DNA from 2 places in the Lutibacter sp. Hel_I_33_5 genome. Region 2 is predicted to be linked to the other one. Evidence: riboswitches for the same ligand, from Rfam matches in the RefSeq annotation. Region 2 holds a riboswitch; the other holds the start of a gene.
The links. Region 2 has a riboswitch for S-adenosylmethionine ahead of OD91_RS06140 (homocysteine S-methyltransferase family protein). Riboswitches for the same ligand answer to the same signal wherever they lie in the genome.
Positions count from the first base shown of each region.

Region 1: it holds a riboswitch for S-adenosylmethionine, as region 2 does, so the genes downstream of both, OD91_RS12660 (O-acetylhomoserine aminocarboxypropyltransferase/cysteine synthase family protein) here and OD91_RS06140 (homocysteine S-methyltransferase family protein) in region 2, are expected to answer to the same signal.

Region 1 covers NZ_VISM01000001.1:2,877,954-2,886,385, reverse strand. The annotation lists gene OD91_RS12670 (PLP-dependent aspartate aminotransferase family protein) at 1-339, opposite strand, end outside; gene thrA (bifunctional aspartate kinase/homoserine dehydrogenase I) at 418-3,813, opposite strand; gene OD91_RS12660 (O-acetylhomoserine aminocarboxypropyltransferase/cysteine synthase family protein) at 3,823-5,100, opposite strand; SAM riboswitch class I at 5,225-5,358, opposite strand; gene OD91_RS12655 (LamG-like jellyroll fold domain-containing protein) at 5,654-8,432, shown strand, end outside.
Region 2 covers NZ_VISM01000001.1:1,382,047-1,390,478, forward strand. The annotation lists gene OD91_RS06130 (deoxynucleoside kinase) at 1-458, opposite strand, end outside; gene metK (methionine adenosyltransferase) at 629-1,885, opposite strand; SAM riboswitch class I at 2,140-2,251, shown strand; gene OD91_RS06140 (homocysteine S-methyltransferase family protein) at 2,295-3,302, shown strand; gene OD91_RS06145 (antibiotic biosynthesis monooxygenase) at 3,314-3,595, shown strand; gene metH (methionine synthase) at 3,595-6,270, shown strand; gene metF (methylenetetrahydrofolate reductase [NAD(P)H]) at 6,369-7,322, shown strand; gene trxA (thioredoxin) at 7,447-7,764, shown strand; gene OD91_RS06165 (DUF58 domain-containing protein) at 7,834-8,432, shown strand, end outside.

The DNA.
Region 1 (8,432 bases), 1.5 Mb from region 2:
ATGTGTAGATCCAAATACAGAACGACATGAAACAATATGATCTCCTGCGTTTAACAACGCACCAAATGTTGAAAAAACAGCAGACATACCCGTTGCAAAAGCATAACCAGCTTCAGCACCTTCCATTTTTACAATTTTATCTACAAATTCTGTTGTATTGGGATTTGAAAATCTACTGTATAAATTTCGCTGCTTTTCTTCTGCAAAAGAAGCTCTCATTTCTTCAGCATCATCAAAAACAAAACTTGAAGTTAAATATAAAGGTGTAGAATGCTCAGAAAATTGTGATCTTTCTGTTTGATTTCTAATTGCATCCGTTTCAAAATGATAATCGCTCATTATTTATTGAATAATTTAAAGATTAAAAAATAAAAACTCTTAATTGAATTATTTAATTTTTTAATCATTTAATAGTAATTAATTATTATTTGCTAATCGTAAAATGTCTCCAAAAACACCTCTTGCAGTTACTTTTGCTCCTGCTCCTGCTCCTTGAATTACAATAGGCTGCTCACCATACGATTCTGTATAAATCTCGAATATTGCGTCCGAACCTTTTAAGCTTCCTAACGGAGAACTTGTTGGTACTGAAACTAATTTCACATCCAAATCCCCTTTTGTTTGTGATAAATCTCCATATAAATCACCAATATATCGCAATACATGATTTTCATCTTGACTTCCTTTTTTATCTTCAAAATTAGTGTTTAAAACTATTAAGTCTGATAAAAATTCTTGAGAAGATATTTCTCTATAAGCTGTTGGGATCAAATTTTCTATTTTCACATCATCAAACTCATTTTCTAAATCTAATTCTCTTGCCAAAATTAGTAGTTTTCTAGCAACATCGTTCCCACATAAATCTTCTCTTGGATCTGGCTCGGTAAAACCTTTATCAATTGCTTCCTGCAACACTGTATCAAAAGATACATCATCGGCAGAATAACGATTAAAAATATAACTTAATGAACCTGAGAAAACACCTCTAATTCTTGTAATATTTTCACCTGAATCATGTAATAATTTAATTGTGTCGATTAACGGTAAACCTGCACCAACATTAGTTTCGTATAAATATTTTTTATTATTATTTTCTAAAGTTCTTCTTAATTCTTTATAAAAATCAAAAGACAAGGTATTGGCTATTTTATTTGACGAAACTAAATCAAACCCAGCATTTACTAATGAAATATAATTTTCTGTAAAAGGAACACTTGCTGTATTATCTACTGCAATTAAATTTTCTAGATGATGTTTAGCTGCAAACTCTATAATCGAATTTATTGCATTTTTATCATCTTCTAAATCCTCTAAATTTTTTCTCCAGTTTTTAGAAATTCCATTTTGCTTTAATAAAACAGTTTTAGAATTTGCTATCGCAAAAATGTTTAACTGAATTTTACGTTTTTCTAAAATCGTTTTTGCGTTTTCTAATATTTGCTCAATTAACGTTCCACCAACTAAACCTTTACCAAATAATGCAATATTTATCTTTTTAGCGACTCCAAAAACTTGTCCATGAATTACATTTAAAGCTTTGTTTAATTGCTTCTTTTTAACAACCAAACTCACATTTTTACCAGAAATTGAGTTATTAAATAATACTGGAACTATTTGATTTTTTATCAATGCATTATATGGTAAATGAAATTCACTTAAATCTTGACCGATAATAGAAATTACAGACACATCATCTATCACAGATATTTGGTGCACATCTTGTGTAGATAAATCATTTTCGAACTCTAATTCTAGCGCTTCAACAGCATCTTTTGCTTTATGTTTATCGACAACAAAACCAATACCACGCTCAGATGATCCTTGAGAAATGATACTTACATTTACATTTTTATTACTTAAGGCTCTAAAAATTCTAGCATCAATACCAACTTTACCAAGTAAACCTCTACCTTCAAAATTAATTAAAGCAACATTGTTTAATGTTGATAACGATTTAATTCCTTTTAATGTAGATTTTGCCGTAATTAATGTCCCTTTATCTTCTGGATTAAACGTATTTAAAATACGTAAATTTATATTCTTTTCTAATAACGGAATGATGGTTTTTGCATGTAAAATATTGGCTCCAAAATTTGCTAATTCATTCGCTTCTGAATACGATAATTCTTCAATTTTTTTTGCATCAGAAACTAAATCTGGATTTGCAGTAAAAATACCATCAACATGTGTGTAATTTTGCAACTCCTCTGCATCTAAATAATTTGCTAAAAGTGCTGCTGTATAATTACTTCCGTTTCTACCTAACGTTGTAGTTTCATTTTTTAAGTTAGAAGCAATAAATCCAGTAATAACATTAACTGTAGCGCCATTGTACTTTTTAAAATGAGCTATAATATTTTCTTTAGAAACGTTACTTAACGGTTTTGCATCACCAAAATTCTCATCGGTTTTTAGTAAATTTCTAGCGTCAGTTGCATTGGCTTTTATACCTTTTTCTTGTAATAAATTCGACAAGGTTTTAATCGACAATAATTCTCCTTGTGCCAACACCTCATCTTTTATTTTCTGACTATAATCTCCTAATAATTTTACGCCCTCAAAAAGGTTTTTTAAACGAGAAAATTCTTCGGAAAAATCGACCTCAGGAGTTAACTTTTTTTGATAATTTTTAAAAGCATCAAACGAAGTTTGAAATTCTTTATTTTTTGAAGCTCTTTCTAAAATTTCTTCTAATTGATCTGTTGCTTCTCCTCTTGCAGAAACGACAACTGCAATTTTTTCTTTATTATTGATTTTCTTTTCAATAATCTCAAGTACGTGTGGAATTCCATCATTAGACAATGATTTTCCTCCAAACTTTAAAATCTTCATTTTTCTATTTTTTGAGTCTTTATTAAAAATTGGCTCAATAATTTTTTCTAATTGTTCGTATTCTATCAAAAATGCATCATGACCATGAACAGAATCAATTTCGTTATAAGTTACATTTGCATGTTTTGATGCTAATTTTCGATGCGTTTCTCTATTTTCTTCAGCAGTAAAAAACAAATCAGAATTTACTCCGACGATATGAATATCAGCATTTATAGTTTCTAAAATAGACTCTTCTTTTCTTCCTTTGGTAACATCAATTGTTTTCAATAATTGATTCATCAATTTATAGGAAGCTAACTGATATCTTTCTTGTAATTTTTCTCCATGATGCAACAACCAACTTTCTACATTAAAGATTTCTAATTCGTCATTTTTAGAGCGATGAAAACGTTCTTTAAAAGACGCTGGTGTTCTGTAACACAACATAGCATGCATGCGAGCATCGTGAACAGGATTGCTGGAATTTACTAAGAATTGTTCTTGAATTTGGCAATTTGCAATTAACCAATCCGTAGATTTCCAATCGGTAGCAACAGCAATTAAATGTTGAGTAATATCAGGATTTAAAACTGTCATTTCCCAAGCAATTCCACCACCTAAAGAACCTCCAATTAAAGCAAATAGTTGATCAATTTTTAATTCTTTTAATCCGATTAAAAAGATATTTGCAATATCTCTTGCAATAAAACTTTTATAATCTTCGATTAAAAAACCATCAAAACCGTTTCCAGGAATATTAAAAGCAAGAATGGTATATTGATTTGTATCAATCGCTAAATGCGATCCAATTACATCTTTCCACCAACCATTTTCGCCAGCAACATCACTATTACCAGTTAATGCATGATTGACCAAAACCACAGGGGCAGTACCCAATTTTTGACCAAACAATTGATAACTTAATTGGATGTCTTTAAATTGTGTACCACTTTCTGTAGTAAAACTAAGAATATCGATATGTTGCAAATTCTTGCTCAAAGTTTTGTTTTATTTTATTTCAGCAAATGCTGCTTTTAAATCCGTTTTTAAATCTTCTATATCTTCAATACCAACAGATAATCTTATTAAATCTTGAGAAACACCAGCGCTTGCTTGAGCCGCTTCATCTAATTGTTGATGTGTTGTACTTGCTGGGTGAATAATTAATGATTTTGTATCACCAATATTTGCTAACAAAGAGAATACCTTAGTATTGTCTGCAATATTTTTTGCTGCCTCAAATCCTTTTTTAGCACCAAATGTTACAATTCCGCTTTGTCCTTTTGGTAGATACTTTTTAGCTAAAGAATTATATTTACTACTTTCTAAACCTGGGTAATTTACCCAAGCAACTTCATCTTGTTGCTCTAACCATTTTGCTAATGCTAAAGCATTTTCTGAATGCTGTTTAATTCTAACTGGCAACGTTTCTAAACCTTGAATAATATTAAACGCGTTTGTTGGACTTAATGCGCCACCTAAATCACGTAAACCTTCTAAAATTAATTTAAAAGTAAATGCAGCAGCACCTAATGCTTCATGATATACTAATCCATGATATCCTTCAGAAGGCTCAGTAAATTCTGGGAATTTACCATTTGCCCAATTAAATGTTCCTCCATCTACAATTGCACCTCCAATAGAAGTTCCTTGTCCTCCAATATATTTTGTTAACGAATGAATTACAATATTTGCTCCATGTTTTAATGGATTTAATAAAGCAGGTGTAGCTACTGTATTATCAACAATAAAAGGAACTTCAGCTGCTTTAGAATGAACAGCAATTGCTTCTAAATCTAAGACATCTAATTTTGGATTTCCTAATGATTCTACAAAAAATGCTCTTGTATTATCTTGTACTGCTGATGCAAAATTTTCTGGATTAGAAGCATCTACAAACGTAGTTGTAATTCCGAATCTTTTTAGCGTTACATTTAATAAATTATACGTTCCTCCGTATAAACTACTTGACGCCACAATATGATCACCAGATTTTAATAACGTTAATAAACCTGTAGCAATTGCAGATGTTCCAGAAGCAAAAACTACAGCTCCAATTCCGCCTTCTACAGCAGCTAATCGCTCTTGTAAAATTTGATTTGTTGGATTATTTAAACGTGTGTAAATAAATCCTAATTCTTTTAAAGAGAATAAATTTGCAGCATGTTCTGAATTGTTAAAAACATACGATGTTGTTTGATAAATAGGAACTGCTCTAGTTCCTGCATTGGCAGTTACGTCATGTCCTGCGTGCAATGCGTTTGTTGCTAATTTTAATGTACTCATTTTTCTAGTTTTTTGAGTTAATAATTAATTAAACCAAAAGTCAAATGCATCAATTATTTTGATGAACCTTACTCGAAAAATGTTATTAAGAAAATTGAATGTTCTAGAAATAGAAAATTCATTTTTGTTATCTATCCAATCTCTTTTAATGAGATACTGAAACTAGTTCAGCACAGGGTAGAATTTAGCACCTTCTTTATTACTAAAGGGTTGCTAAGGTTTCAACGGGTCTAATCCCTCCACCTTTCTTGATAACATTTCAATAAGTTATTGAACTTTGTGAATGCAAATATATGCTTAGAAAAATTTAATATCCAAGTAAAAAAGAGTTTATTTTATTTTTTTATGTCTATTATAAAATTAGATGATAGAAATTTCATTATTAAAAATAAACGAAATTATTAACTAACTTTTTCATATCAACACTCAACAAACTAACCTACAACCACTTAACACATCGCAAATAAATTACTCTAAATTTGCATATATAGATATACAACTGTATTTTTGCTTGTTATTGTTCCCCAGTAATTTATGAATTATATAATTTTATATGAAATTATTAAGACTATTCCCAGTAGGTAACAATGCTATTTTCTTTTTTGTTTTAGCACTATTGTTATTAACAAACACGCAATCTTTTTCACAAACTATCCCAGGTACAGGTTCTTCCTCTGCTATTTGTGGGAATTGTAATCCAATTGATTGGCAGGAAGCAGATGATGGTATTGATGGTACTCCTGACATTTCTAATAGAGATATAGCTGGAGGAGAGGGATTTGTTGGTGCAGGTGCTTCATGGAATGTTCCTGGAGGTCAATTACCATTGCCTCCAACTGGAGATGTCCGTTTTATTACGTTAAGAGATATAGGGGGTGACGGTTTTGAAGAAAATGTTGAAACTAATATTACTGGTTTAATTCCTGGAAAGATTTATAAATTAAGAGTATTTTCAATGACTGCTAGAACAAATGCAAATGGTGGAAGTGGAAATAACGCATATTATGCCGGTACATATTTAAACTTTTTTGAATATCAGTTTGGTACTTATCAAAGGGTAACTATAACAAATGTTTCTCAAGATGTTTGGTCTCAAAATACATTTATTTTTGTTGCAGATGCAACAACAATGCGCTTTAGAGTCTTTCCAGGTGCAGACGCAACTTTTGAAGGAACACCTGAAGGAGTTAACTGGGAAGCACTTTTGTTTTCTGTCGACGACGTAAATGCAATAGAAGTACTTGATTCAGATGGCGATACAGTAGATGATAGTGTAGATATAGATGATGATAATGATGGTATTCCAGATACCGCAGAAAATTCAACTGGTACAGACCCAAGTGCAGATGCAGATAATGATGGAGTTCCTAATTATTTAGACTCAGATAATAATGGTAGTGGTGGAAATTTAGGAGATGTTAATAATGATGGAGTTCAAGATCATTTTGATTTTGATTTAGACGGAATTCCAAATCATTTAGATTTAGATGCCGATAATGATGGTATATTAGATAATGCTGAAGCGCAAAATACAGGATTCTACACAGCACCTGCTGGAAATGTTGGAGCAAATGGTTTATATGATGTATATGAAGATGTAAATGAAAGTGGGATTTCAAATTTACCACTTACCAATACAGATTCTAATGGAAATCCAGATTATATAGATATCGATTCAGATAATGATGGTATTCCAGACAACGTAGAAGCACAAACTACAACTGGTTATGTTGCTCCCTCTGGAGTTGTTGGCTCAAATGGAGTTTATAGTATTTATGAAAATAATGACACTTATAACCCAACAGCTTTAAATCCAACCAATACAGATTTAACAGATGAACCAGATTACAGAGATTCCGATTCTGATAATGATGGAACACCAGATTTAGAAGAAAACGGAATGGCTAACACTGCTTCTGGAACAGATACAGATGGTGATGGTTTAGACGATTCTTTTGAAGGTAGTGATACTACTGATTACGATTCTAATGATGAAATTGACACGCCAGCTTCCAGTATTTTACCAGATAGTGATACCGATGTAAATACTGTAGGAGATTTAGATTATAGAGATACGGTTAACGGATTAGATACTGATGGTGATGGAATTCCAGATTCTGTGGATATTGATGATGATAATGATGGAATATTAGATACTGATGAAGGTTGTGTTAATAATCCTAGTGGTCCACCTGGTAGTATAGGTGCAAATTTTGGAATTAACAGTGGTCTTCTTACTATAAATGATGGAATTATTTCAGATAATTTAGGTGTACATTTAAATGGCAATGGAGAATATTTTGTTTTAGATTTAGGAGGAATAATTCCTTCTGGTACTACAATCACATTTCATATTTGGAAAAATAATACAGGAGCAAAACAACTAAGAGTTGCCGAATTAACAAATGCAACTCAAGATTTAGGAAATGGCACAAACCCCTTTATTATCGATCAATCAGTAATAGCCACAAATGTAACAGCTATAAATTATGTATTAGATTCAAATACACAGTATATTCAAGTAGAAATGATTAATAGATCTGGTGGTAGATTTGAAGTTGCTGAAGCAGTGGTAGGTGCTTATTTTTCTTGTACTAGAGATACGGATGGAGATGGTATTGTAGATTCTTTAGATTTAGATTCTGATAATGATGGAATCATAGATAATAGAGAAGCACAAACTACTGCAGGTTATGTTGCTCCAACTGGAGCAGTAGGTGCAAATGGTTTATATGATATTTATGAAGATGTTAATGAAAGTGGAATATCAAACTTACCAATTCCTAATTCTGATACTGATGCATCAGGGACAATACCCGATTATTTAGATATCGATTCTGATAACGATGGTATACCAGATAATATAGAAGCACAATTAACATTAGGATATGTTGCACCTTCTGGTACTGTAGGCGTAAATGGATTAGATAATGCCTACGATTTTACAGACAATTATAATGCAGTTGGTCTTACACCAACAAATACAGATAACTTAGCAGACGAACCAGATTATAGAGATACAGATGCTGATGAAGATGGAACTCCTGATATTCAAGAAAACGGCATGGCAAATGCTGTAACAGGTACAGATTCTGATGGAGATGGGTTAGACGATGCTTTCGAAGGTGGAAATAGCGCAGCTAATGAACCTTGGGATGCAAATGATGATATTGATACACCTGCATCAAGTATTTTACCAGATGTTGATACTGATGTTAATTCAGGTGGAGATTTAGATTATAGAGATAATCTAGCTGGTATCGATACTGATGGTGATGGTATTGTAAACTCAATAGATATTGATGATGATAACGATGGTATTTTAGATACGG
Region 2 (8,432 bases):
AAATAATCGATACTAATCGTATTTTCATACTCTCTACCTCTTTTATGTATTTGACCAACTAATGTAGAAATATCAGCTCGTAAATAAATCAATAAATCTGGTGGAGTCACTAGATTTTCCATCAAATCAAATAAAGAAGAATAATTTTTATAATCTCTATTAGTCATTAAACCCATTGCATGAAGATTCGGTGCAAAAATATGAGCGTCTTCATAGATAGTTCTATCTTGAATTATATTTTTTCCAGTTTCTTTTAGTTCTAAAATTTGTCTGAATCTACTATTTAAAAAGAAAACTTGAAGATTAAAAGACCAACGTTCCATTTCTGAATAAAAATCGTCTAAATACGGATTTTCATCAACAGATTCAAAATGTGGTTTCCAATTATAATGTTTTGCTAAAAGTTTAGTTAACGTTGTTTTTCCAGCGCCAATGTTTCCTGCAATTGCTACGTGCATAAGTTGTTTGTTGTTATAAAAAGGACGATAAAGGTACTAAAATTTTATAATTGTTTTTAAGCAATTATAAAATCAATTTTCTTTAAAATCTAGCATAATAAGAATTCATGAATCTAAACAAAAAAAGACGAACTTAAAAGTTCGTCTTTTTTAAAAAATATAAAGTTTTATTATAAATTAAAAGCTTCTTTAACTTTATCTACATAATCTAATTTTTCCCAAGTAAACGTTTCTACTTCTTGAGAAACAGTTTCTCCCATTGGATTAGAAAAAGTTACCGTTTTCTTTTCTGATGCTCTTCCCATATGACCATATGCTGCAGTTTCAGAATAAATTGGTGTTCTTAATTTTAAACGTTGTTCAATAAAATATGGACGCATATCAAAAATAGTCTCTACTATTTTACTGATTTCTCCATCTGTTTTATCGATTGTTGCCGTTCCGTAAGTTTCAACATTAATACTTGTTGGTTTTGCAACACCAATAGCGTAAGAAACTTGAACTAAAACTTCTTTACACAAACCAGCTGCGACTAAATTTTTAGCAATATGACGTGTTGCATAAGCTCCAGATCTATCAACTTTAGAAGGATCTTTACCAGAAAACGCTCCACCTCCGTGCGCTCCTTTCCCTCCGTATGTATCTACAATAATTTTTCTTCCAGTTAAACCTGTATCTCCATGAGGTCCACCGATTACAAAAACTCCAGTTGGATTAATATGATAGGTAATATCCTTTGTAAATAATGCTTGAATTTTAGCAGGTAATTTTGCAACTACCCTTGGAATTAAAATACTAACAATGTCTGATTTAATTTTAGCAAGCATTACTTCTTCACTTCCATCAAAATCATCATGCTGAGTAGAAATTACAATTGCATCGATTCTTTGCGGAACATTATCATCAGAATACTCAATAGTTACTTGAGATTTTGCATCTGGTCGTAAATATTTAATATCTTTATTTTCTCTACGTAATTCAGCTAACTCAATTAATAATCTATGTGATAATTCTAATGCTAATGGCATATAATTATCCGTTTCATCTGTTGCATAACCAAACATCATTCCTTGATCTCCTGCTCCTTGGTCTTCTGGATTTGCTCTAACAACTCCTTGATTAATATCTGGTGATTGTTCATGGATTGCAGAAAATACACCACAAGAATTTCCATCAAACATATACTCACTTTTAGTATAACCAATTTTATTGATTACATCTCTTGCAATTTTTTGAACATCTAAATAGGTTTTAGACTTCACTTCTCCTGCCAAAACAACTTGACCAGTGGTTACTAAGGTTTCACAAGCAACTTTACTTGTAGCGTCAAATGCTAAGAAATTATCAATTAAAGCATCCGAAATCTGATCTGAAACTTTGTCTGGATGTCCTTCAGAAACACTTTCTGAGGTAAATAAATATGACATAAATTAAATTTTATAGTTTTATTAAGGATTGTTTGATTGCAAGTTTGCTAAAAGAAGTAAAATATACTGCTTTAGCATTTTTATTTAAAGCTTTTTTAGCTTTAAGAGGTTGCAATCAGTTCAAATTTTTCCTCAAATATGCTGCAAAGTTATATATTATATTCATCATTTAATAAACTTATGTAAAAAAATAATCAAAAAATTTGGATATTAAATTTTTATAAGCGAATATTTGCTTGTTCATTGACTTAATGAGGTTATCATGAAAGGTGGAGGAAATAGATCCAATGAAACCTTAGCAACCCTTTATTTTAAAGAAGGTGCTATATTCTACTAGTACTTAAATTGTATTTAGACAGATAACGGAAAAAAATCTTTTCCTGATAACACATTACGCTAAACATCAGGAATGTCAGATATTTATAAAGAATTACAAAAAAGAATTTTAGTTTTAGATGGTGCAATGGGGACCATGCTTCAAGCCTATAAATTTACAGAAGAAGATTTTCGTGGCGAACGTTTTAAAGATTACGCAACGCCACTACAAGGGAACAATGATTTGTTGTCAATTACGCAGCCGGAAGCCATAAAAACAATTCACGGAAAGTATTTTGAAGCAGGTGCAGATATTGTAGAAACCAATACATTTTCAGGAACTACAATAGCAATGGCCGATTACCAAATGGAAGATTTGGTGTATGAATTGAATTATCAATCTGCAAAAATAGCAAAAGAAGTTGCTGATGAATTTACCGCTAAAGAACCTCATAAACCTCGATTTGTTGCAGGATCAATAGGGCCAACAAACCGAACAGCAAGCATGTCTCCAGATGTAAATGACCCTGGATACAGAGCTGTAACATTTGATGAATTACGCATAGCATATAAACAGCAAACAGAAGCATTGCTTGATGGCGGTGCCGATTTACTTTTAATAGAAACAGTGTTTGATACGTTAAACGCTAAAGCAGCATTATTTGCTGTAGAAGAAGTAAAATCAGAACGAAATATTGAAGTCCCAATAATGCTAAGCGGAACAATTACAGATGCTTCAGGCAGAACATTATCAGGACAAACAGCCGAAGCTTTTTTAATATCTGTCTCCCATATTCCTTTATTATCGGTAGGATTCAATTGTGCTTTAGGTGCAAATTTATTGCAGCCTCACCTAGAAGCTATAGCCAATAAAACAGATTTTGCAGTTTCTGCACATCCAAATGCTGGATTGCCAAACGCTTTTGGAGAATATGATGAAACACCAGAAGAAATGGGGGAACAAATTGAAGAATATCTAAAAAAAAATTTAATTAATATTATAGGTGGTTGTTGTGGTACAAGTCCAGCGCATATTAAAGTAATAGCTGATATCGCAGCAAAATACAAACCACGTCATGCTGAATTAGTTTCGGCTTCATAATAGGTAAAAGTATGATTTTAGAAGTAGCCATATTAAACATAAAAGAAGGATTATCTAACGATTTTGAAGCTAATTTTCAAAAGGCAAAATCTATCATTTCTTCTATGAAAGGCTACATTTCTCATGAATTAAAAAAATGTATTGAAGAAGAAAATAAATATATTTTATTGGTGAATTGGGAAACGCTAGAAGATCATGAAATTGGATTTAGAAAATCAGAAGAATATAAAGAATGGAAAAAGTTGTTACATCATTTTTATGAACCCTTTCCAACTGTAGAGCATTATAAATAATGAAGATTAATCAAACAAAATACATGAAACTATCTGGTTTAGAACCTTTGGTTCTAAACGAAAACAGTAATTTCATAAACGTCGGAGAACGAACAAATGTAGCAGGATCACGTAAATTTCTTCGTTTAGTAAAAGAAGAAAAATTTGATGAAGCGTTAGATGTAGCACGTCATCAAGTGGATGGTGGTGCGCAAATTATTGACATTAATATGGACGATGGTCTTATTGATGGAAAAGAGGCCATGGTTCGTTTTTTGAATTTAATTGCTGCCGAACCTGATATTTGTAGAGTACCTATAATGATTGACAGCTCCAAGTGGGAAATCATTGAAGCTGGATTACAAGTAGTACAAGGAAAATGTGTTGTAAATTCAATTTCATTAAAAGAAGGAGAAGAAAAATTCATTTGGGAAGCTACTCAAATTAAACGTTATGGTGCAGCTGTAATTGTAATGGCTTTTGATGAAGTTGGACAAGCGGATAATTACGAACGTAGAATTGAAATTTCAAAACGTTCTTATGATATTTTAGTTGATAAAGTAGGTTTTCCTTCCGAAGATATTATTTTCGATTTAAACATTTTTCCTGTAGCTACAGGAATGGATGAACATAAAAAAAATGCCATCGATTTTATTGAAGCAACCCGTTGGGTGCGTCAAAACTTACCAAATGCTAGTGTTAGTGGAGGTGTGAGTAATGTGTCTTTTTCTTTTAGAGGAAATAATGGTGTACGTGAAGCAATGCACTCAGTGTTTTTATACCACGCAATTCAAGCTGGCATGAATATGGGGATTGTGAATCCAGCGCTTTTAGAAGTGTATGACGATATTCCAAAAGATTTATTAGAACATGTTGAAGATGTTATTTTAAACCGAAGAGATGATGCTACCGAACGTTTATTAGACTTTGCAGAAACTGTAAAAGGATCAAAAGTTGAAAAAGGATTGGATTTATCTTGGCGAGAAAATCCAACACAAGATCGTATTACTCATGCTTTAGTAAAAGGTATTGATGCTTTTATAGTCGAAGATGTAGAAACGGCAAGACAAGAATCTGAAAAACCTATAGATGTTATTGAAGGTCATTTAATGATTGGTATGAATGTGGTAGGTGATTTATTCGGCGCTGGTAAAATGTTTTTACCGCAAGTGGTAAAATCAGCACGTGTAATGAAAAAAGCAGTTGCTTATTTAAATCCATTTATTGAAGCCGAAAAAACAGAAAAACAAGAACCTGTTGGAAAAATATTAATGGCAACCGTAAAAGGTGATGTACATGATATTGGTAAAAATATTGTAAGCGTAGTACTAGCCTGTAACAACTATGAAATAGTTGATTTAGGTGTAATGGTACCACCAGAAAAAATTATTGCAACTGCAAAAGAACAAAATGTAGATGTTATAGGTTTAAGTGGTTTGATTACTCCATCATTAGACGAAATGGTGTACTTAGCAAAAGAAATGGAGCGTCAAAACTTTACCATTCCGTTATTAATTGGTGGTGCAACAACCTCTAAAGCTCATACAGCTGTTAAAATAGATACCCAATATAAAAATGCGGTAGTTCATGTAAATGATGCATCAAGAGCGGTAACTGTTGTAGGTGATTTATTAAACAAGAAAACGTCGCAAGAATATGTGACTAATATGAAAAAAGACTATGATTTGTTCCGTGAAAAGTTTTTAAAACGCGGAAAAACAAAATCATATATTTCTATAGAAGAAGCACGTAAGCGAAAATTTAAAATAGATTGGGAAACAACCAATATTACAAAACCTAACGAATTAGGCGTTCAAACTTTAGAACAACTAAGTTTAAAAGAATTAATCCCATATATTGATTGGAGTCCGTTTTTTAGAAGTTGGGACTTACATGGTAAATATCCATCTATTTTAGAAGATAAGGTTGTAGGTGAACAAGCAAGGAGTTTATTTAATGATGCTCAGGACATGTTGAATAAAATTGTTGCAAATCAATCTTTTAAGCCTAAAGGGATTTTTGGATTATTTGAAGCAAACACCATAAATGACGATGATATCTCGGTTCAAAAAAACGAAAAAGAAATTGCAGTGTTTAGAACACTACGTCAGCAATTAAAAAAACGTGATGGTATACCTAGTTTCGGATTAGCCGATTTTGTTGCCCCAAAAGAAAGTAATAAAAAAGATTATGTTGGTGCATTTTGTACCGCTATTTTTGGAGCTGATGAATTAGCAAAATCGTATAAAGAAAATCTAGACGATTATAATGCTATTATGACACAAGCATTAGCAGATCGATTTGCTGAAGCTTTTGCAGAATATTTACATCATCGTGTTAGAACCCAACATTGGGGTTATGCAAGTGACGAAAATTTAAGTAACGAAGATTTTATAAAGGAAACCTATAAAGGAATTAGACCAGCACCAGGTTACCCTGCATGTCCAGATCATTTAGAAAAAGAAACGATTTGGGAATTATTGAATGTAGAAAACAAAATTGGTGTAACCTTAACGGAAAGTTTAGCCATGTGGCCTGGAGCTGCAGTATCTGGTTTTTATTTTGCAAATGAAGAATCTAAATATTTTGGTTTAGGAAAAATTACTCAAGATCAAGTAATTGATTTTGCAGATAGAAAAGGAATCACTTTAGAAAAAGCGAACAAATGGTTACATCCTAATTTAGCGGAAGAGTAAGCTTGCGTTAGCGATTGAAACGGCATCCTTTTTTGAGGAACGAAAAAAAGATATAGTGTAAAGCGCGACCCTTGAGGTAACGCCCAAGAAAAATAAATATGAAAGTAACAGATCACATAAAAAAAGCAAATGGTAAAACATTATTTTCGTTTGAAATAATACCGCCAAAAAAAGGGAAAAGCATTCAGGAATTATATAGCAATATAGATCCGTTAATGGAATTTAAGCCTCCTTTTATTGATGTAACAACTTCTAGAGAAGAGTTTATATATATTGAGAAAGAAGGGCTGTTTGATAGAAAAATTACTAGAATGCGTCCTGGAACTTTGGGAATTTGCGCTGCTATAAAACATAAATATAATGTAGATACTGTTCCGCATGTATTATGTGGTGGTTTCACAAAGGAAGAAACCGAATATTTACTGGTAGATTGTCATTATTTGGGTATTAATAACGTGATGGCTTTACGTGGTGATGCCATGAAAGGTGAGCAATATTTTAAAGCGACCAAAGGCGGACATTCTTTTGCTACTGAGTTAGTTGCTCAAATTCAAGATTTAAATTGCGGGAATTATTTACATGATGGCGTAACTGTTGATGATAAATCTGACTTTTGTATTGGGGTTGCTGGATATCCTGAAAAACACATGGAGGCTCCGTCTTTAAATACTGATTTAATGCGTTTAAAAGAAAAGGTTGATGCTGGAGCAGATTATGTAGTAACTCAGATGTTTTTCGACAATAAAAAGTATTTCGAGTTTGTAGAAGCTGCAAAAAATATTGGGATTAATGTGCCTATTATTCCGGGAATTAAACCTTTAGCAGTAAAAAGGCATTTACAATTATTACCTCAAGTTTTTAAGATTGATATTCCAGAAAATTTAATTCAGGCTATAGATTCATGTAAAGACAATAAAGCAGTAAGGCAAGTGGGTATTGAATTTGCAATTGAACAATCTAAAGAATTGTTAGCTGCAGGTGTGCCTGTTTTACACTACTACTCTATGGGGAAATCTAGCAATATACAGCAAATAGCTTCTGCTATATTCTAAATTTGTAAGGATAGAAAGGATTGATAGACAGATAAGAAAAAGTAATTTTATAAAAATTGCTTTGGTAAAATATTTGTTTACTTTTGTAGGAACAAATTAAGAATAACAATTAAAATAAAATATAATGGCATTAGAAATAACAGATGCAACGTTTGATGAAGTAGTATTAAAATCAGACAAACCAGTTTTAGTAGATTTTTGGGCAGCTTGGTGTGGACCGTGTAGAATGGTTGGACCTATTGTTGATGAAATTCATACTGAATATGATGGTAAAGCTATTGTTGGTAAAGTAGATGTTGATGCAAACCAAGAATTTGCAGCTAAATACGGTGTAAGAAATATACCTACTGTGTTAATCTTTAAAAACGGAGAAGTTGTAGATAAGCAAGTTGGTGTTGCGCCTAAAAACGTCTACACTGGTAAAATAGACGCAGCTTTATAAAAAGCATTTTTATAAAAGATATCTAAAAAGGTTTGGCTAAGGTCAAACCTTTTTTTATTTTCGGTACATATGAATCTTTCAGAAACAAAATCTTCAGAAATTAAAAACTTAGACTTGTTAGCTAAACAAGTTGTTGAGGGTTTTATAACGGGTAAACATAAAAGTCCGTTTCATGGATTTTCTGTTGAATTTTCTGAACACAAATTATATAACAAAGGAGAAAGTACGCGTCATATTGATTGGAAGCTTTTTGCCAAGACCGAAAAACTCTACACTAAAAAATACGAAGAGGAAACTAATTTACGTTGTCATATTATTATTGATAATTCTGCTTCGATGCATTATCCAGTTGTAAAAAATCAATCTATCGATTCTTTAAACAAAATTGGTTTTTCTGCAATAGCCGCTGCTTCTTTAATGGAGATTTTAAAACGCCAGAGAGACGCTGTTGGATTAAGTATTTATTCTGACACCTATGAGTATTACGCCCCGGAAAAAGGAAGTGAACGCCACAGAAAGATGATTTTACATCAACTTGATCAATTATTAACTTCTGAAACAACAAAAGGAACAAAGACGTATCAATATTTACATGAAATTGCAGAAAAGATCCATAGAAGATCTTTAATTTTTTTGTTTACGGATATGTTCCAAACCACCAAAGAAAA